DNA from 3 places in the Micromonospora noduli genome. Region 2 is predicted to be linked to each of the others. Evidence: predicted binding sites of a transcription regulator. Region 2 holds the regulator's gene; each other region holds the start of a gene.

Region 1 (6,679 bases), on a different contig from region 2:
GGTCGACCTCGGCCCCGGCCAGCCGGGCCTGTACGGCGAGCGACTGTTCGTGGTGCTGCGTACGCAGGCCAACCTGAGCGATCTTCCGACCGCCGTGCCGGGTCGAGCGGGACGGGACGCCCGCGCGGCGGAGGTCTACCGGCGGCTGGTGACGACCGCCGAGCAGAGCCAGAGCGACCTGCTCCGGGGGTTGAACCGGCTGCGCCTCGACCCGGTGTCGTACTACCTGGTCAACGCGGTCGAGGTGGACGGCGGCCCGGCGGTGCGGGCCTGGCTCGCCCGCCGACCGGAGGTGGCGCGGGTGCTGGTCAGCCAGCGCCTGCGGCCGCTGCCGGCCCCGGCCGGGCAGAACCGGGGCACCGCACCCAGGCCCACCGGCCCGGAGTGGAACATCCGCCAGATCGGCGCCGACCGGGTGTGGTCCCAACTCCGGGTCACCGGCACGGGCATCGTGGTCGGCAGCTCCGATTCGGGGGTGGACGGCACCCATCCGGCGCTACGAGCCGGGTTCCGTGGTGGGGACGACTCCTGGTACGACCCGTGGGAGGACACCCGGAGCCCGACCGACCAGGGCGGGCACGGCACCCACACGGTGGGCAGCGCGGTCGGGCGGGACGGCATCGGGGTGGCACCGGACGCGCAGTGGGTGGGCTGCGTCAACCTGGACCGCAACCTGGGCAGCCCCGCGCACTACCTGGACTGTCTCCAGTTCATGTTGGCGCCCTTCCCTGCCGGCGGCGACCCGTTCACCGACGGCCGTCCGGAGCGCGCCCCCCAGGTGCTGACCAACTCGTGGGGCTGCCCGCCCATCGAGGGTTGCGACCAGCGCGTTCTGCGGCCGGCCACCGCCGCCCTCGACGCCGCCGGGATCTTCGTGGTCGCTGCGGCCGGTAACACCGGCCCGTGGTGCGCGTCGATCGACGATCCGCCCGCCCCGTACCCGGACGTGCTGACCGTGGGTGCGGTGGACTCTCAGCGGCGGGTCGCCGAGTTCTCCTCGCGGGGGCCGGTGCCGGGCGGCTCGGGTAAACCGGACGTGCTGGCGCCAGGGGTGGGGGTGGTGTCTGCCATGCCGGGCGGCACATACGCCGCGCTGGACGGCACGTCGATGGCGACCCCGCAGGTGGCCGGGGTGGTCGCTCTGATGTGGTCGGCGAACCCGGCGCTTGTCGGCGACGTGACCCGGACCCGGCAGATCCTTCGGGACACCGCCACGTCGGCGACCCCCACCTACCGCTCCGACAGCCCCTCCGACGCCTGCGGTGGTCCGTCGAACGTCACCGGTGCCGGTCAGGTTGACGCCTACGCCGCCGTTCGCGCCGCCCAGCAATAGGCAGGTTTCCTTCCTGAAGCGCTGAGCCGGGGGTGCGCGCCCGACAGTCGGTGATCTAGGGTCGGCCACCATGGACGCCGAGATCACCGTCACCGAGTTGACCGCCGACCTGCTCCCCAGCGTCGTACAGCTCTGCCAGCAGGCTCTGGACCTGCCCGAGGACGCCGCCGAGGCGGCTGCCATCGTGGACGTGCTCTGGACCCGGGCCACCGCCGACCGGCCGGTGGTCGGGCTGGGCGCGTACCGGGGCGCGGACCTGGTGGGGGTGCTGATCTGTTCGGTGTCGTCGACCGAGCCGGGGACCGGGCACGTGGATCTGGTGGCGGTCCCTGCGGATCAGCGGCGTCGGGGCGTCGGCCGGGCGCTGCTCCAGCGGGCCGAGCGGGTGCTCGCCGAGCGCGGGGCGACCGAGGTGCTGCTGGCCGGAAACCCGCCGTACTACGCGTGGCCGGGAATCGACGTCCGCTACACGCCGGCGGTCTGCGCCGCCCTCGCGCTCGGCTACCAGCAGGACCGGACCGCCTGGAACATGACCGCGGACCTGTCGTACGACGGGTCGCCGGCACTGCGGTCCACCGAGGCGACGGAGCGACGGCTGGCCGACCAGGGCGTCACCGTACGCCGGGCGGAGCCGGCTGACCTTCCGGCGCTGACCGCCTTCGCCCGGTCCACCTTCGGCGGGACGTGGGACGGCGAGTTGGCCGGGTCGGTGGGGCGCGCCGACGCCGGTTGCCACCTGGCGGAACGGGACGGCGAGGTGCTCGGCTTCGCCGCGTACGGGTCGTCCCGGCCGAGTTGGTTCGGGCCGATGGGCACCGCGCCGGCCGCGGAGGGGTCGGGCATCGGTGGGGTGCTGCTGCGGCGCTGCCTGCGCGACCAGCGGGCGGTAGGGCTGGATCGGGCACAGATCGGCTGGGTGGGACCGGTGCCGTTCTACTCAGGCAGCGCGGGAGCGCGGATCGAGCGGGTGTTCTTCCTGTACCGGCGAACCCTGTCCAGGGCATAACCGGGGCAAACAGGACATGGATCCATTCGCCCGCATCTGCCATCGACGCCCCCTACCGTTTCGGTAGAGGAGGCAGCCATGACCACGGATGACAACCAGACCGAGGACGGCACGCCGATCACCTGGAAACCGGTGGGCGAACTCCCCGGCCAACTGCCGTTCGACCGGCTCGACTACGGCGACGCCGAGCAACTGGCCGAGATGACCACCGATGGTGAGCCGTCGCTGGTCGAGGAACCGCAGGAGATGGTGGACGCGCCGATCCAACTGCCTCCGCCGTACAACCGGGCACAGAAGCGGCGCAACCAGCGCCCACTACCGACCTGACGACGAACGGGGCGGACCGCGTCAGCGGCCCGCCCCGTTCGGTGTCGGAACTGGACTCAGAAGTCCATGTCCCCGCCACCCGGGCCAGCCGGGGCAGCCGGGGTCTTCTCCGGCTTGTCCGCGACAACAGCCTCGGTGGTGAGGAAGAGCGCCGCGATGGAAGCGGCGTTCTGCAGCGCCGAGCGCGTCACCTTGGCCGGGTCGATGATGCCCGCGGCCAGCAGGTCGACGTACTCGCCGTTGGCGGCGTTCAGACCGTGACCCGCTTCGAGGTTACGGACCTTCTCCACCACGACGCCGCCCTCAAGGCCGGCGTTGACGGCGATCTGCCGCAGCGGGGCGTCGAGCGCGACCTTGACGATGTTCGCACCGGTCGCCTCGTCGCCGACCAGGTCGAGCTTGTCGAAGGCGGTCTTGCCGGCCTGGACCAGCGCGACGCCACCACCCGGGACGATGCCCTCCTCGACGGCGGCCTTCGCGTTGCGAACGGCGTCCTCGATGCGGTGCTTGCGCTCCTTGAGCTCGACCTCGGTGGCCGCGCCGACCTTGATCACCGCAACGCCGCCGGCCAGCTTGGCCAGCCGCTCCTGCAGCTTCTCCCGGTCGTAGTCGGAGTCGCTCTTGTCGATCTCGGCCCGGATCTGGTTGACCCGGCCCTGGATCTGCTCGGCGTCACCGGCACCGTCGACGATGGTGGTCTCGTCCTTGGTCACCACGACCTTGCGGGCGCGGCCCAGCATGTCGAGGCTGGCGGCGTCGAGCTTGAGGCCGACCTCCTCGCTGATGACCTGGCCACCGGCGAGGATGGCGATGTCGGTCAGCATGGCCTTACGGCGGTCACCGAAGCCCGGCGCCTTGACGGCGACCGACTTGAAGGTGCCACGGACCTTGTTGACGACCAGGGTGGCGAGGGCCTCGCCCTCCAGGTCCTCGGCGATGATCAGCAGCGGCTTGCCCGACTGCATGACCTTCTCCAGGATCGGGAGCAGGTCCTTCACCGACGAGATCTTGCTGTTGGCGATCAGGATGTACGGGTCGTCGAAGACGGCCTCCATACGCTCCGGGTCGGTCATGAAGTAGGCCGAGATGTAGCCCTTGTCGAAGCGCATACCCTCGGTGAGCTCCAGCTCGAGCCCGAAGGTGTTGCTCTCCTCGACGGTGATGACGCCTTCCTTGCCGACCTTGTCCATCGCCTCGGCGATGATCTCGCCGACGGTGCTGTCGCCAGCGGAGATGGAGGCGGTGGAGGCGATCTGCTCCTTGGTCTCGACGTCCTTGGCGAGCTTGGACAGCTCCTCCGAGACGCTCGCGACCGCGGCCTCGATGCCCCGCTTCAGGGCCATCGGGTTGGCGCCAGCGGCCACGTTGCGCAGGCCCTCGCGAACCAGGGCCTGGGCCAGGACGGTCGCCGTCGTCGTGCCGTCACCGGCAACGTCGTCGGTCTTCTTGGCGACCTCCTTGACCAGCTCAGCGCCGATCTTCTCGTACGGGTCCTCGAGCTCGATCTCCTTGGCGATGCTCACACCATCGTTGGTGATGGTGGGGGCACCCCACTTCTTCTCGAGCACGACGTTGCGGCCCTTGGGGCCGAGGGTCACCTTTACGGCGTCGGCGAGCTGGTTCATGCCCCGCTCGAGGCCGCGGCGCGCCTCTTCGTCGAACGCGATCATCTTGGCCATACGGCGTTGTCCTCCTGGACACTCACGGGCCACCCGAGATGTGTGCCCCGGATGGGCCGCCTGGTGTACGCACCTTGGGACGTCGCCACCTGGCGACGACGACGTCCTTCGGCCGGGCCGGATAGCCCGCGACGACCGGCCATGTGCCGCCCCGGCGTCTCCACGCCGGTGCAACCTGGCCCCACCGTCCCGACCATTGGCACTCACGGTATGCGAGTGCCAATGACTTGTTTAGCACTCTCCCCTGCCGAGTGCAAGCACGATGCCGCCGCTCAGCCGAGTTCCGTGGCCAGTCCAGCGGTGTTCACCGGCGCCTCATGGGCACGCTGCTCGGCGTACGTCACCAGCAGACCGATCATCTGAGCGAGGTGGGCCGGCAGGGCCAGCACGGCGGTGATCCCGATCACCACCACCGTCCCGGCGGCGGTACCCGCCGAGGAGAACGGGTCCGTTCCGAGCGCGGAGGTGCCGATCCCTTCCAGGCCACCGGGGATCAGGGTGCCGACGATCACCGCCACGGCCACCAGGGCCACCCGTCCGAGCAGCAGGCCGAGCCGGTCGTGGAACATCCGGAACGATCGACCGATCGGGTTGTGCCGTTCAAAGAGATAGACCGGGCCGGCCATGCTCAGCGCGAAGGCCAGGTAGATGCCCGGCAGCACGCAGAAACAGACACCGACGCCGATGAGCAGACTGACCACCAGGGTCCAGCCCCACAGCCCGAGGGCCCGACGCAGGCCGTAGCGCAGCGCGGACTCCAGGCTGGCCGGCTGACCGGCCGCCTGTTGGGTGATCACCCAGGTGCCGGCGGCCCACCCGACGGCCTGCACCAGCCCGACCACCAGGCTGCCGCCGACCAGCAGGACCAGGAGGCTCAGCAACTCGGCGGCGAAATTGTCCGGCAGCGCGGGGGCCGACGTCGATTCGGCCTGGGCGGCCCACTTCGCCGACGGGTCCAGCCCGAGGGAGACCACCGAGAGCACCGCCGCCGGCAGTACCTGGGTGAGCAGCATGATCGGCACCAACTGCCGCCAGCCCCGACGCAGTGCTCCCCCGCACCGGTTGAACCAGCCGCCGATGCCGGCACCGGGCGGCGTGACCAGGGCGTCGTTCGGGTCGAACCCGTAACCCGGCGGGTACCAGCCGACCGGCGGCCCCGGGTACCACGGCTGCCCGCCGTAGGGACCCGACCCGGGCGGGTAACCCCCGGTGGGCGGGAACGCCCAGCCCTGCGGCGGCGGGGCCGCACCCCAGGCACCCTGCGCGGGATCCCAGCCGGGCGGCGGACCGGCGGGGCCGGAGGGCGGGTCGGCCGGGGGCATGCCCGACCCCCAGCCGGGGGGCGGACCGGCGTGGCCGGGGCTGCCGGCGGGCGAGGACGGATCGGACGGGTCCGGCTCCCCCGACCCGGGGGACGAGTTGGGCGGGGGCGGCTGGTCGCTCATGAACGCTCCTCACATCGGCTGGAACGGTTCACGATCTTCCCGGCTGCGCGCCCCTGCCGCAGCCCCGACTCACGGGGCCGATCGGCCAGGAAGCTCAGCCGATGACGCGTACGTGCTCCGCCTGTGGGCCCTTCTGGCCCTGGGTGATCTCGAACTCGACCCGCTGACCGTCGTCCAGCGCCTTGTAACCGTCCATCTCGATCGCCGAGAAATGGACGAACACGTCCTGACCGCCGTCGACGGCGATGAAGCCGTAGCCCTTCTCGGCGTTGAACCACTTCACGGAGCCCTGTGCCACGGTGCACTTCCCTCACTCTGCGCGGCGTTGCCTGACTCGGCGCACGGCACGGCCGGGCGCCCCGGACCACCGACTCAGCGATCGATGACCGCCATTGAAGCAGGTGACCGAAATCGCACGCTACACGAGGCGTGACGGCCGCGCACTGCCACAAATCAGACACACTTCGGGGCGTCCCGACCGCGCTGATCGGCCGGGTTCCCAAGCCACCGGATTCGCCCGCGTCATTGCGAATGGAGGGAGGGTCGCAGGGCGGGCCCGAGATGACGGCGATCGGGCCCAGCTCGCGAAACGCCATCCCTGCCCTGTGGTAGGCATGCGGACATGACCACCGACATGGGCTCGCCGGCCCTGCGGCTCGCGGAGATCCGCCGGGTCCGGCCGGAGGACGCCGCCCGGATGCGGGCGCTGCGCCTGGAGATGCTGGCCGACGCGCCGTTGGCCTTCCTGGAGACCCTGGCGGACGCGGCGGCCCGACCGCACAACGAGTTCGCCGCCCGGGTCGCGTACACCTCGGCCGGTGCCGGTAACGCGCAGTTCGTCGCCGACCCGGGCGGCCGGCTGGTCGGGCACGCCGGTGGTACGACCCAC
Region 2 (6,679 bases):
CCGCTTCGGCCCGATGCCCGACTTCTCCGTGCAGGACTGGCGCTACACCATCACCGGAGAACTCGACATTCCGTACTTCGTGTCGAAGTTCGCCTGGCCGCACCTGGTCCAACGCGGCGGCGGTGTCATCATCAGCGCCGCCTCCATGGCCGGAATGATCGGCGGCCACGTCCCGCCGATGGTCGGTCACACCGCCGCGAACGCCGGCATCATCGGCATGACGCGACAGCTCGCCCTCGAAGGCGCGCCCCACGGCATCCGCGCGGTGGCGGTCAGCCCCGGACCCACCCTCACCCCGGCCAGCGAACGCGACCTCGGTGACAACCAGGAGGCCCGGGACGCCATCACCGCCAAGACGCTCCTCAAGCGCTTCGCGCGCCCCGAGGAGGTCGTGGAACTGGTGGTCTTCCTCGCATCCGACCGGGCGTCGTACATCACCGGGGCGAACTACCCGGTCGACGGCGGCGCGACCGCCTGGTGACCCGACAGTGGGGCGCCGCCGCTCCCGGTGGCGCCCCGACCGTCAGGCGTCGAGAGCGGGCACCCAGCGCGCCGGTCGTTTTTCGCGGAACGCGGTGACCCCCTCGCGCCCCTCGTCGGAGAGGAAGTAGCCGGTCGAGACGGCGGAGAGTCGGGCCAGGTCGGCGCGCAACTCGGCGGTACCCGGTCGGCGCAGCAACTCCTTCGCGCCGGCCAACGCCCCGGGCGCGCCGCGCACCAGCGAGTCGCAGTAGCCCCGTACCGCGTCGTCCAACCCGTCCGCCGGGACCGAGGCCGTCACCAGGCCGATCTCGGCGGCCCGGCGACCGTCGAAGGTGTCGCCGGTCAGGTACAGCTCGGCGGCGGCGCGGGGGTGCAGCCGGGGCAGCACGGTCGCCGAGATCACCGCCGGGATCACCCCGATGCGTACCTCGGTGAACGCGAACGTCGCCTCGTCGGCGCAAACCGCAAGGTCGGCGGCGGCGATCAGGCCCAGCCCACCGGCCCGCGCCGGCCCGCCGACCCGGGCCAGGACCGGCTTCGGGCACTCCCAGAGTGCCGCGAGCACGTCACCCAGCATCCCGGCCGGCACCGTCCCGCTGGCGTACGCCGCGGCGGTCTCCTTCAGGTCCGCCCCGGAGCAGAAGACCGGGCCGGTGTGGTCGAGCACGATCACTCGGACCGCCTCGTCGGCGACCGCGTCCGCCAGCCCGGCCAGCAGTTGGGTCATCAGGCCGGTGGAGAGCGCGTTGCGGTTGTGCGGGCTGTCCAGGGTGAGGGTGGTCACCCCACGGGCCGTGGCGACCCGCACGAGGACGTCGGGAGAGGTCATGCCGGGCACACTAGTGGCCATGCCCGGCGTCCTTCCAGATGGTGAGACCGTCCCCGTCGACGGATCGTTGCCCGCCACCGCCACCGCAGCGGTCGGCGCGCGCGGCTTCGGCGTGTACGTGCACGTGCCGTTCTGCGCCAGCCGCTGCGGATACTGCGACTTCAACACCTACACCGCCGCCGAACTGGGCGGCGGCGCCAGCCGCGAGGGGTACGCGGACACTGTGCTGGCCGAGCTGAAGCTCGCCGCCCGGGTGCTCGGCGACACCCCGCCGCCCCGGGTCGACACCGTCTTCGTCGGCGGCGGCACGCCCACCCTGCTCCCCGCCGACGACCTGGCCCGCATCCTCGACGGCATCGACCGCACCTGGGGGCTGGCCGCCGACGCCGAGGTGACCACCGAGGCCAACCCCGAGTCGGTCACCCCGGAATCGTTGAAACTGCTGCGGGCCGCCGGCTACACCCGGATCTCGTTGGGCATGCAGTCCGCCTCCCCGGGGGTGCTGGCGATCCTGGACCGCAAACACAGCGCCGGCCGGGCCACCGCCGCCGCCCTGGAGGCGCGCGACGCCGGGTTCGAGCACGTCAACCTGGACCTGATCTACGGCACGCCGGGGGAGCGGGCCGAGGACTTCGCCGCCTCGCTGGAACAGGTCGTCGCCGCCGGAGTGGACCACGTCAGCGCGTACGCCCTGATCGTCGAGGACGGCACCCGGCTCGCCGCCCGGATGCGGCGCGGCGAGCTGGCGTACCCCAGTGACGACGTGGCCGCGGACCGCTACCTGGCCGCGGAGGCCGCGCTCGACGCGGCCGGGCTCTCCTGGTACGAGGTCTCCAACTGGGCCCGCACCGAGGAAGCCCGCTGCCGGCACAACCTGCTCTACTGGACCGGCGCGGACTGGTGGGGGCTGGGGCCGGGGGCGCACAGCCACGTCGGTGGGGTGCGCTGGTGGAACGTGAAACACCCCTCGGCGTACGCCCAGCGGTTGGCCGCTGGCGCGTCTCCCGGTCTGGCCCGGGAGGTGCTCACTGTCGACGAGGCGCACATGGAGGACGTGATGCTCCGGCTGCGGCTGGCCAGCGGCCTCCCGCTGGCGGTGCTCGACGCCACCGGCCGGGCCGGCGCCGAGCGGGCGCTGGCCGGCGGCCTGCTGGCCGCCGACGAGTACGCCGCCGGCCGGGCCGTGCTCACAGTGCGCGGGCGGCTGCTCGCCGACGCGGTCGTCCGCGACCTGCTGCCCTGAGTGGCCCACCCCCGGACCGGGACTGCGGTGCTCCGGACCGGCCGGGGGAGCGGCCGGCCCGGTTCACTTGATGAAGTTGGCAGTCATCGGGTAGCGGTACGGGGTGCCCTCGTTGGCCTTGATGCCGGCGATGATCCCGAACAGGATCTGGATCACCACGACGGCGATGCTGGGCAGGAAGAGCAGGCACCAGCTCACGAAGAGCAGCACGAACGCGATGATCGACCAGAGGATCTGGAAGTTCAGGGCGGCCAGGGCGTGTGCCCGGACGGTCGGCGACTGCTGGCCGCGGGCCAGGTAGGCGATGAGCGGGGCGACGAAGCCCAGCGGACCGAAGCTGACCAGCGCGCCGAGAGCGCCGCCGAAATGCGCGACCAGCGCCCAGGTCTTGTCCTCGTTGTTGGCGTAGCCGCCGCCGGGGCCGCCGTAGGCCCCACCGGCCGGGTAACCGCCGGGCGGGGGATAGCCCCCGGGCGGGGGGTAACCGCCTGCCGGAGGGTAGCCGCCTGACGGCGGTTGGTCACCGGTGGGCGGCGGATAGCCACCGGGCGGGGGATAGCCGGCCGGGCCGGGCGCCCCGGACAGTGGTGCGGTGGGCGGCTCGGCCGACGGGGACGGGCCTGGGGAGGTGGGCTCCGGCGGGTAGTTGCCGGGGTCGCCCGACCCGGGAGGGCGAGGAGGTTCAGTCATGGATGTCACGGTAGGGGCCCGTGGCAACGCCGCACCAGAGCGACACCGCCTGGCAGTGCGGGCCGATCGGCCCAACGCCGGTGGCGTGGGCCGCACCGACGGGTGGCCGTTGATCATCGCGTCGGCGGGCCCGCCGACGTAGACTGGCACTCGTTACAGTCGAGTGCCAGGACGGCCCGGCCGGCCCAGAGCGCCGGCGGCCGACGTGCGACAGGAGGTGCGGAGGATGGGTCTCGACGACCGGAAACTAGCCGTGCTCCGCGCCATCGTCGAAGACTACGTCTCCACCCAGGAGCCGGTCGGCAGCAAGGCGCTGGTCGAGCGGCACCAGCTCGGGGTCTCCCCGGCCACGGTCCGAAACGACATGGCCGTGCTGGAGGAGGAGGGCTACATCCGGCAGCCGCACACCAGTGCCGGCCGGGTGCCCACCGACCGCGGCTACCGCCTCTTCGTCGACCGGTTGTCCCGGGTCAAGCCGCTCAGCCCGGCCGAGCGCCGGGCCATCGAGCGCTTCCTGGTCGGCGCGGTCGACCTCGACGACGTGGTGCACCGCACGGTGCGGTTGCTCGCGCAGCTGACCCGGCAGGTCGCCGTCGTGCAGTACCCGAGCCTGGCCCGCTCCTCGGTGCGTCACCTGGAGCTGGTGCCGATCTCCACCACCCGGCTGATGCTCGTCATGATCGCCGACACCGGGCGGGTGGAGCAGCGACTCGTGGAGCTGCCCGGGCCGGTGCCCGCCGACGATGTCACCGACCTGCGCCGACTGATCAACGAGAAGCTCGCCAACGCCCGGCTGTCCGAGACGCCGCCGCTGGTGCAGGCGCTGGTCGAGGAAGCGCCGACCGGGCTGCGTCCGACCATGACCACGCTCGCCACCGTCCTGCTGGAGACGCTTGTCGAGCGGCACGAGGAGCGGATCGCGCTCGCCGGCACCGCGAACCTCACCCGGGGTGGCCTGCTCGACTTCCAGGGCTCCCTGCGGCCGATCCTCGAAGCTCTGGAGGAGGAGGTCGTGCTGCTCAAGCTCATCGGTGAGACCGAGCCGAGCACGACCCGGGTGCTGATCGGCGACGAGAACGAGTTCGACAACCTGCGCGCCGCCTCGGTGGTCAGCACCGGGTACGGCCCGGGTGCCACCATCGTGGGCGGCCTGGGGGTGCTGGGGCCCACCCGGATGGACTACCCCGGCAACATCGCCACGGTGCGCGCCGTGGCACGCTACGTGGGCGAGTTGCTGGCCCAGAACTGATTGGTCAGGGCCGATGCGGCCGGCTGCGGCCGCCGACCGGCGCAACGCGAGACGAACATGAGGACACGGAACGCAGTGGCCAGGGACTACTACGGCATTCTCGGTGTGAGCCGGGAAGCCTCCGATGACGAGATCAAGCGCGCCTACCGCAAGCTGGCACGCCAGTTCCACCCGGACGTCAATCCGGACCCGGAGGCTCAGGAGAAGTTCAAGGACATCAACGCCGCGTACGAGGTCCTCTCGGACGACCGGAAGCGGCAGATCGTCGACCTGGGTGGCGACCCGCTCGCCCCGGGTGGCGGCGGTGCCGGCGGCCCGGGTGGCCCCGGAGGCGCCGGCCCGTTCGTCGGTTTCCAGGACATCATGGACGCGTTCTTCGGCGGTGCCGGAGGTGGGGCCCGTGGCCCACGGCCGCGTACCCGCCCGGGCGCCGACGCGATCCTGCGGCTCGAACTCGACCTGCACGAGACGGCCTTCGGCGTGGAGGCCCCGATCACCGTCGACACGGCGGTGCTCTGCACCACCTGCTCCGGCGCCGGCACGGCCGCCGGCACCCACCTGGCGACCTGCGAGGCGTGCGGCGGTCGGGGCGAGGTGCAGTCGGTGCAGCGCACCTTCCTCGGCCAGGTGGTCTCCGCCCGGCCGTGCACCGTGTGCCAGGGCTACGGCACCACCATCCCGCACCCCTGCCCCACCTGCGCCGGCGACGGCCGGGTGCGGACCCGCCGTTCGCTGACCGTCAAGATCCCGGCCGGCGTCGAGGACGGCATGCGGATCCGGCTGGCCCAGCAGGGCGAGGTGGGCCCCGGCGGCGGCACCGCCGGTGACCTCTACGTGGAGATCCACGAGCGCCCCCACGACGTGTACTCCCGCAAGGGCGACGACCTGCACTGCCGGGTCACAGTGCCGATGACGGCGGCGGCGCTGGGCACCCGGCTGACCATCAAGACGCTGGACAGCGAGGAGACCGTCGACGTCAAGGCCGGCACCCAGCCGGCCAGCACGCTGCGACTACGCGCCCGGGGCGTGCCGCACCTGCGCGGCACCGGCCGAGGCGACCTCTACGTCCACCTCGACGTGCGGACGCCCACCAAGCTCGACCCGGACCAGGAGAAGATGCTGCGCGACTTCGCCAAGACCCGTGGTGAGGAGGTCGCCGAGCTGTCCAAGCAGGGCGGCTTCTTCTCCCGGATGCGCGACGCGTTCAACGGGCACGCCTGAGGTGTCCGCACCGCTGTTCCTGGTCGAGGCGCTGCCCACCGGCGACGCGCTGACCCTGGACGGCCCGGAGGGGCATCACGCCGCCACCGTGCAGCGGTTGCGCGTCGGCGAGGAACTGCTGCTCGCCGACGGCCGGGGTGGCACGGCCGCCGCCGTGGTCACTGCCGTCGGCCGGGGCAGCCTGGAGGTCACCATCACCTCCCGGGGGTACGCGGACGCGCCCGTACCCCGGCTGGTGACAGTGCAGGGCATCGCCAAGGGCGACCGGGGTGAGCTGGCCGTACAGGCGATGACCGAGGTCGGGGTGGACGAGATCGTGCCCTGGGCGGCCTCGCGTTCGGTGACCCAGTGGCGCGGTGACCGGGGCGTACGCGCCCGGGAGAAGTGGGTGGCCACCGCCCGGGAGGCGGCCAAGCAGGCCCGCCGGCCGTGGCTGCCGGTGGTGGCCGGTGCGCCGGACGAGTCCACCGCCACGGTGGCCCGTCGGATCGCCGGTGCCGCCGCCGGGTTCGTGCTGCACGAGGAGGCCGAAGAGCGGCTCACCACCGCCGAGCTGCCCTCCACCGGCGAGATCGTGCTGGTGATCGGCCCGGAGGGTGGCATCGCTCCGGGCGAGTTGACCGCCTTCGCCGAGGCCGGCGGGCGACCCGTACGCCTCGGGCCGGCCGTGCTGCGCACCTCCACCGCCGGCGTGGCGGCCCTCAGCGTGCTCGCCGCCCGCCTCGGCCGCTGGTGACCCGTCGGCGGCCGGCTCGTTTCAGGGCCGGGGAAACACCGGCACCACCTCTTCCTCCGGCCCCAGGTCCAGCCCGGCCGGCCCGATGATCTGCGGGTCCGGTGTGCCGACCACGTCGGCGTCCTTGCCGGTGTAGTCGAAGCGGTGCAGCACGTGCCGCATCGCCTCGAGCCGGGCCCGCTTCTTGTCGTTGCTCTTCACCACCGTCCACGGCGCGTCGGCCGTGTC
Region 3 (6,679 bases), on a different contig from region 2:
CACCGCCGGTGATCATCTGGTCGGCGATGGTCTGGAAGGCGCTCTTGTCGTTCTGGGCGTTCTGGATGTCGTACTGGACGCCGGCAGCCTTGAACGCCTCCTCCAGGAAGCGACGGTCCGCCGTCTCCCAGCGGGGGGAGGACTTGCTATCCGGAAGGATCACGCCGATCTTGGGAGTCTTTTTGGAGTCGGCCGAGCCGTTGCCGGAGTCGTCGCTACAGGCGGTCAACCCGCCGGTCGTCAGCAGGCCCACGGCGGCGATGGTGAGGATCCCCTTACGCATGTGCAGGGTCCTTTCGGGGTGGGGGAGGTGTTGTTTTGTTGTGTCCGGCAACGTATTTCGCGTCACACCGGCTCCACAAGACCGCGCAGGTGCATAGTTTGTTGGGAGCGATAACAATTCAGCAACGCGACTGTTACTCCGCGGGTATCCCACGGGGGAGGCGACGTAACGACAGTCGTCAGTGGGTCTGCAACGGCGCGGTGCGGGCGTCGGTCAGCGCCACCAGATCCGCCGCGGCCAGCTCGAGTTGCAGACCGCGCCGACCAGCCGAGACGTAGATCGTCGGAAGGTCCAGCGCGGATTCGTCCAGCACCGTGGGCAACCGTCGACGCTGCCCGAGCGGGCTGATCCCACCGCGCACGTAACCTGTGGCCCGCTCGGCGACCGCCCGGTCGGCCAACACCGCCCGCTTGCCGCCGACCGCCGCCGCGAGCGCCTTGAGATCCAGCTCGCCGGTGACCGGAACGACCGCCACTGTGAGCGCGCCGTCGACCTCGGTCACCAGAGACTTGAACACCCGCTCCGGTGCCACGTCGAGCGCCACCGCCACCAACCCGCCGTAGTTCGGGGCGTCCGGCGACACCCGGTACGGATGGGTGCGATGCGCGATGCCGCGCTTGACCAACAGTGCCGTTGCCGGCGTTCCCTGTCCCGCCACACCGGCGACGCTAGTCGACAGGCCTACCGATCAGCACCGTCGGTGCGCCGTCGACCCGGGTGAGCACCAGGCTCGCCGCCTCGTCGCCGGCCAGCCGCAGGTCCCGTCGAAGCTGCTCCGGAGTGAGCGCGGAACCCCGCTTGAGGATCTCCACCCGGCCCACCCGACGATCCCGCAGCAGCGCCCGCAGGCGCTTGAGCGAGAACGGCAGCACGTCGGTGATCTCCAGGCAGCGCGCGTACGGGGTGCGGATCGGCTGGTCGGCGTAGAGGTAGGCGATGCTCGGATCGCCCAGGGTGGCGTCCAGTTCGGTGGCCAGCTCGGCGACGAGGTGCGCGCGCACCACCGCCGGGTCCGGGTCGTACAGGTAGCGACGCGGCGGCCCGACCGGCGCCTCGGCGGCACCCGAGCCGGTGAGCTCGTGGCGGTACGCCTCGGCGCCCCGCTGACGGTAGAGGGTGGCGCGGCGGGGCACCTCCGCCAGCTCGCCGCACCAGAGCGCGGCCTCGACCAGGTCGCCGTCCACGCCGACCCACTCGGCCTCCGCACCCGCCGGAATGAGCGCGTGGTCCAGGCCCGGCGCCACCTTCACCACTGTGCGCGGCACCCGCTCGGCCAGCCCGGTGACGAAGTCCCACGGCGGCGAGTAGGCGCGCGGGTCGAAGATCCGCCGCCCGGTGCCGGTGGTGCGGCGGGCCGGATCGCAGAAGACCCCGTCGACCCGTGACACGTCGAACCCTGTCGCGTCGCCGCACTCGACAGTGAACAGGTCGGCCAGCCCGGCCGCCTCGGCGTTGGCGGCGGCCATCGCGGCGGTCACCGGGTCGGCCTCCACCCCGTACACCCGGATGCCGGCGCGGGCGGCGGCCAGCGCGTCGGCTCCGAGCCCGCACCCGAGGTCGGCCAGGGTGCGCACGCCGGCCGCGTACAACCGGGCGGCCCGACGGTCGGCGACCACCCGGCGGGTGGCCTGCTCCAGGCCGGGACGGGTGAGGAACATCCCAGCGGCGGCCGAGCCGAACTTGCCCACCGCCCGGTGGCGCAACTCGGCCTGGGTCAGTGCCGCCGCGGCCAACGTCGGCGGCACCCCGGTCGCGCGCAGCGCCGACGCCGCGACCAGTGGATCACCGCCGGCCAGGTCGGCCGCCGCCGTGAGCGCGGCCGACCCCTCAGGGGTACGCAGCGCCGCCAGCTGATCGAGATCCACCCGGCCATTGTCCCGGCCGACCCGGAAATCCTGGCTGGCGGGGCGCGACGCGCTGGCACTCTCCTTGACGGAGTGCTAGCCACGGAATAACCTGCGATTAGCACTCTCACCCTGAGGGTGCCAGCTTCCGGGTCTCGCGACCCGGGTGCGCACGCCAGGCGGACCGGCACCCGCGACGACGGCACCGCCCGGTGGCATGAGGCAGATTGACGCTGGTCAGCCCCGCTGGCCAGCAACGAAACCAGTACCCCAGGAGGGTATGCCCGTGACTACCGCGACCAAGGTTGCGATCAAGCCGCTCGAGGACCGCATCGTGGTCCAGGCGAACGAGGCTGAGACCACCACGGCGTCGGGCATCGTGATCCCCGACACCGCCAAGGAGAAGCCGCAGGAGGGCACCGTCCTCGCTGTGGGCCCGGGGCGCGTCGACGACAACGGCAACCGGGTTCCGGTTGACGTGCAGGTCGGCGACACCGTCCTCTACTCGAAGTACGGCGGCACCGAGGTCAAGTACGCCGGCGAGGAGTACCTGGTGCTCTCCGCCCGCGACGTCCTCGCGGTCATCGAGAAGTAAGCAACCGATCAGTGCCACTGCCCCGGTCCGGCTCGCCGGGCCGGGGCAATGGCGCTTCGAAGGGACATTAATGGCGAAGATCCTGAGCTTCTCGGACGACGCCCGACACCTGCTGGAGCACGGTGTCAACGCCCTCGCGGACGCGGTCAAGGTCACCCTCGGCCCGCGCGGGCGCAACGTCGTCCTGGACAAGAAATTCGGTGCGCCGACGATCACCAACGATGGTGTGACCATCGCCAAGGAGATCGAGCTCACCAACCCGTACGAGAACCTTGGCGCGCAGCTGGTCAAGGAGGTGGCGACCAAGACCAACGACGTCGCCGGCGACGGGACCACCACCGCGACCGTGCTGGCCCAGGCGATGGTTCGCGAGGGTCTGCGCAACGTGACCGCCGGGACCAACCCGGCCGGCCTCAAGCGGGGCATCGACGCGGCGGCCACCAAGGTCTCCGAGGCGCTGCTCGGCCGTGCCGCCGAGGTCACCAGCAAGGAGTCGATCGCGAACGTGGCGACCATCTCCGCGCAGGACTCCACGATCGGCGATCTGATCGCCGAGGCGATGGAGCGCGTCGGCCGCGACGGTGTCATCACCGTCGAGGAAGGCTCGATGCTCACCACCGAACTGGACGTGACCGAGGGTCTCCAGTTCGACAAGGGCTTCATCTCGCCGAACTTCGTCACCGACCTGGAGGGTCAGGAGTCCGTCCTTGAGGACGCGTACATCCTGGTCACCACCCAGAAGATCTCGGCGATCGAGGAGCTGCTGCCGCTGCTGGAGAAGGTCCTGCAGAACAGCAAGCCCCTGCTGATCATCGCCGAGGACGTGGACGGCCAGGCGCTCTCCACCCTGGTGGTCAACTCGCTGCGCAAGACCCTCAAGGTCTGCGCGGTCAAGGCCCCGGGCTTCGGTGACCGGCGCAAGGCAATGCTCCAGGACATCGCGATCTCCACGGGCGCCGAGCTGGTCGCCCCGGAGCTGGGCTACAAGCTCGACCAGGTCGGCCTGGAGGTGCTCGGCACCGCCCGGCGCGTCGTGGTCGACAAGGAGAACACCACGATCGTCGACGGCGGTGGCCAGAAGGCCGACGTCGCCGACCGGGTGAACCAGATCCGCAAGGAGATCGAGGCCTCCGACTCCGACTGGGACCGGGAGAAGCTGGCCGAGCGGCTGGCGAAGCTCTCCGGTGGCATCGCCGTCATCAAGGCCGGCGCGGCGACCGAGGTCGAGATGAAGGAGCGCAAGCACCGCATCGAGGACGCCATCGCGGCGACCAAGGCTGCGGTCGAGGAGGGCACCGTGCCCGGCGGCGGCGCCGCCCTGGTGCAGATCCTCTCGGTGCTCGACGACGACCTGGGCTTCACCGGTGACGAGAAGGTCGGCGTCTCGGTCGTGCGCAAGGCGCTCGTCGAGCCGCTGCGCTGGATCGCCCAGAACGCCGGTCACGACGGCTACGTCGTGACGCAGAAGGTCGCCGACCTCAAGTGGGGCAACGGCCTCGACGCCGCCAAGGGCGAGTACGTCGACCTGGTCAAGGCCGGCATCATCGACCCGGTGAAGGTGACCCGCAACGCGGTCACCAACGCCGCCTCGATCGCCGGTCTGCTGCTCACCACGGAGAGCCTCGTGGTGGAGAAGCCGGAGCAGGCCGAGCCGGCCGCCAGCGGCGGGCACGGCCACGGTCACGGCCACCAGCACGGCCCGGGCTTCTGATCCGGTAGCGACACCCGTTCCGGGGCGCACCGCCGTACGGCGGTGCGCCCCGGCTCGTTCTCGCGGGCTGGTAGGTCATTACCGAACGCTGACGTTGTTGGCGACCGGCCGAGATGATCGCGCACACTGGGCCGATGAGCACCACGTCACGGCGGTATGCCGCGTTGGCCGGGATCACCGCCGCCGCCGTTGCGATCGGGATAGCCGAACCGGTCGCGGTGTTGACCGGTCCCCGGTCGGCGCCCCTGGTCGCGGTCGGCGGGGTCATCGTCGACGCCGTCCCCGAGTCGCTGAAGCAACTCGCCATCGACCTCTTCGGCACCGCCGACAAGATCGCGCTGCTGGTCGGCACGGCCGTGTTGCTGGGAGGCTTCGCCGCGCTCTTCGGCGTACTGGCGGTCCGCCGGTTGGCACTCGGCCTGGCCGGCATTGCCGCGTTCGGCGCCATCGGCGTGGCCGCCGCGCTGACCCGCTCCGGCGCTGACCTCGCCGACGCGCTGCCGTCCCTGGTCGGCGCCGGTCTCGGCGCCCTGGTGCTCTGGCTGTTCATCGGCGGACCGTTCGAGCTGGACCCCTGGACATGGTCACCACCCACGCCGCCGGCTGGCCCGGTGTCCTCCGCTGGTCCGGTGTCGCCGGCTGGCGCGGTGTCGCCCGGCGAGTCGGTGCCGGTGTCCCCGGCAGGGCCGGTGCCGGTGACTCCCGCCGGGCCGACGGCGGCGGTCGAACCGGCCGGGCCTGCCGAAGTGGACCCGGAGTCGCGGCGCCGTTTCCTCACCGGCAGCGGGGTGCTGCTCGGCACGGCCGTGGTGGCCGGTCTGGGTGGGCGGTGGCTGGCGGGGCGGCGCGGCGTGTCCGCAGCCCGCGACGCGATCCGCCTGCCCTCGCCGGTCGCCCCCGCACCGGCCGTACCGGCGGGCGCGGACCTCTCACTGACGCAGCTCGCGCCGTACGTCACCCCGAACTTCGGGTTCTACCGGATCGACACTGCGCTGGTGGTGCCCCAGGTCGACCCGGACACCTGGCGGCTGCGGATCCACGGACGGGTCGGCAGGGAACGCACCTACAGCTACGCGGATCTGCTGGCCCGACCGCTGGTCGAGCGGTACGTCACGCTGGCCTGCGTCTCCAACGAGGTGGGCGGGGACCTGATCGGCAATGCCCTGTGGCTCGGCGTACCCCTGCGGGAACTGCTGGACGAGGTCGAGCCGGACGACGACGCCGACCAGGTCGTCGGCCGGTCGGTCGACGGCTGGACCTGCGGCACCCCCACCGCCGCGCTGCGCGACGGACGGGACGCGCTGCTGGCCGTCGGGATGAACGGCGAGCCGCTGCCGGTCGAGCACGGCTTCCCGGTCCGAGTGGTGGTGCCGGGCCTCTACGGCTACGTGTCGGCCTGCAAATGGGTGACCGAACTGGAGCTGACCCGGTTCGCCGACTTCGACGCGTACTGGGTGCCGCGCGGCTGGTCCGCCCAGGGACCGATCAAGACCCAGTCCCGGATCGACACGCCCCGCGGTCGTAACCGGCTGACCACCGGCCCGGTCACCGTCGCCGGTGTGGCCTGGGCGCAGCACCGGGGCATCAGCCGCGTCGAGGTACGCGTCGACGACGGCCCGTGGCAGGAAGCCGCGCTGGCCCCGACCGTGTCGGTGGACACCTGGGTGCAGTGGTCCTGGCGGTGGGACGCCACACCGGGCGAGCACCGGCTCCAGGTCCGCGCGACCGACGCGACAGGTGAAACCCAGACCGAACGTACGCAGGACGTCGTCCCGGACGGCGCCACCGGCTGGCACACGATCACCGTCACTGTCCGCTGATCCACGGCGTGGCGTCGCCGCCCCGGGCTGTGTCCGCGCCTGTACCGGCGCGCTGTGTTTGGCGACGTGCCCTGCGGGGTCGGTGGGCTGCTGTCGCGTGAGCTGGCCTGTGGGCCGGTAGCTGTGTCCGCGACCCGGCCTGCGGGTTGGTGGGCTGTGTCCGCGACCTGGCGTGTGAACTTTCGCAACCTGCCGTTCGGGTCGGCGGACCAGCTGAGTGACCGGTGATAGCCGGAGTGCATGCAGATCTTGGACAGTTTCCGTTAGCGCCGAACGGAAACTGTCCAAGATCTGCGAGCGAAGTCGGTTGTTCGACTCCATCCGCCTCCGGTCGGGCTAGTTCGGCGTCCGCAGCCCCGTGGCCTGTGTGCCCAGCCCGGTGGCCGGCGTCCCCAGCCGGCGACCGGCGAACGGCGGCTGGCTCGC

Evidence for each region. Region 2 encodes HrcA, which represses chaperone genes, less so after heat shock. Its sites were predicted from a motif close to GGTTNGCACNCTCNNNNNGAGNGTGCNAACC; they were not measured.
Region 1: groL (chaperonin GroEL) is a predicted target of HrcA. The motif match lies at 4,540-4,570, and genes of this name have one in related genera.
Region 3: groES (co-chaperone GroES) is a predicted target of HrcA. The motif match lies at 2,244-2,274, and genes of this name have one in related genera.

What each region holds. Positions count from the first base shown of each region.
Region 1 is NZ_PYAC01000024.1:21,069-27,747, forward strand. Features, by position in the region: gene MED15_RS23915 (S8 family serine peptidase) at 1-1,333, shown strand, start outside; gene MED15_RS23920 (GNAT family N-acetyltransferase) at 1,404-2,339, shown strand; gene MED15_RS23925 (hypothetical protein) at 2,418-2,666, shown strand; gene groL (chaperonin GroEL) at 2,723-4,345, opposite strand; gene MED15_RS23935 (hypothetical protein) at 4,618-5,790, opposite strand; gene MED15_RS23940 (cold-shock protein) at 5,885-6,088, opposite strand; gene MED15_RS23945 (GNAT family N-acetyltransferase) at 6,413-6,679, shown strand, end outside.
Region 2 is NZ_PYAC01000040.1:69,176-75,854, forward strand. Features, by position in the region: gene MED15_RS27365 (SDR family NAD(P)-dependent oxidoreductase) at 1-481, shown strand, start outside; gene MED15_RS27370 (enoyl-CoA hydratase-related protein) at 524-1,312, opposite strand; gene hemW (radical SAM family heme chaperone HemW) at 1,332-2,555, shown strand; gene MED15_RS27380 (DUF4870 domain-containing protein) at 2,619-3,245, opposite strand; gene MED15_RS33875 (hypothetical protein) at 3,244-3,387, shown strand; gene hrcA (heat-inducible transcriptional repressor HrcA) at 3,472-4,494, shown strand; gene dnaJ (molecular chaperone DnaJ) at 4,570-5,715, shown strand; gene MED15_RS27395 (16S rRNA (uracil(1498)-N(3))-methyltransferase) at 5,717-6,451, shown strand; gene ppk2 (polyphosphate kinase 2) at 6,473-6,679, opposite strand, start outside.
Region 3 is NZ_PYAC01000026.1:1,050-7,728, reverse strand. Features, by position in the region: gene MED15_RS24050 (sugar ABC transporter substrate-binding protein) at 1-283, opposite strand, end outside; gene ybaK (Cys-tRNA(Pro) deacylase) at 462-941, opposite strand; gene MED15_RS24040 (THUMP-like domain-containing protein) at 952-2,148, opposite strand; gene groES (co-chaperone GroES) at 2,408-2,722, shown strand; gene groL (chaperonin GroEL) at 2,793-4,433, shown strand; gene MED15_RS24025 (molybdopterin-dependent oxidoreductase) at 4,568-6,253, shown strand.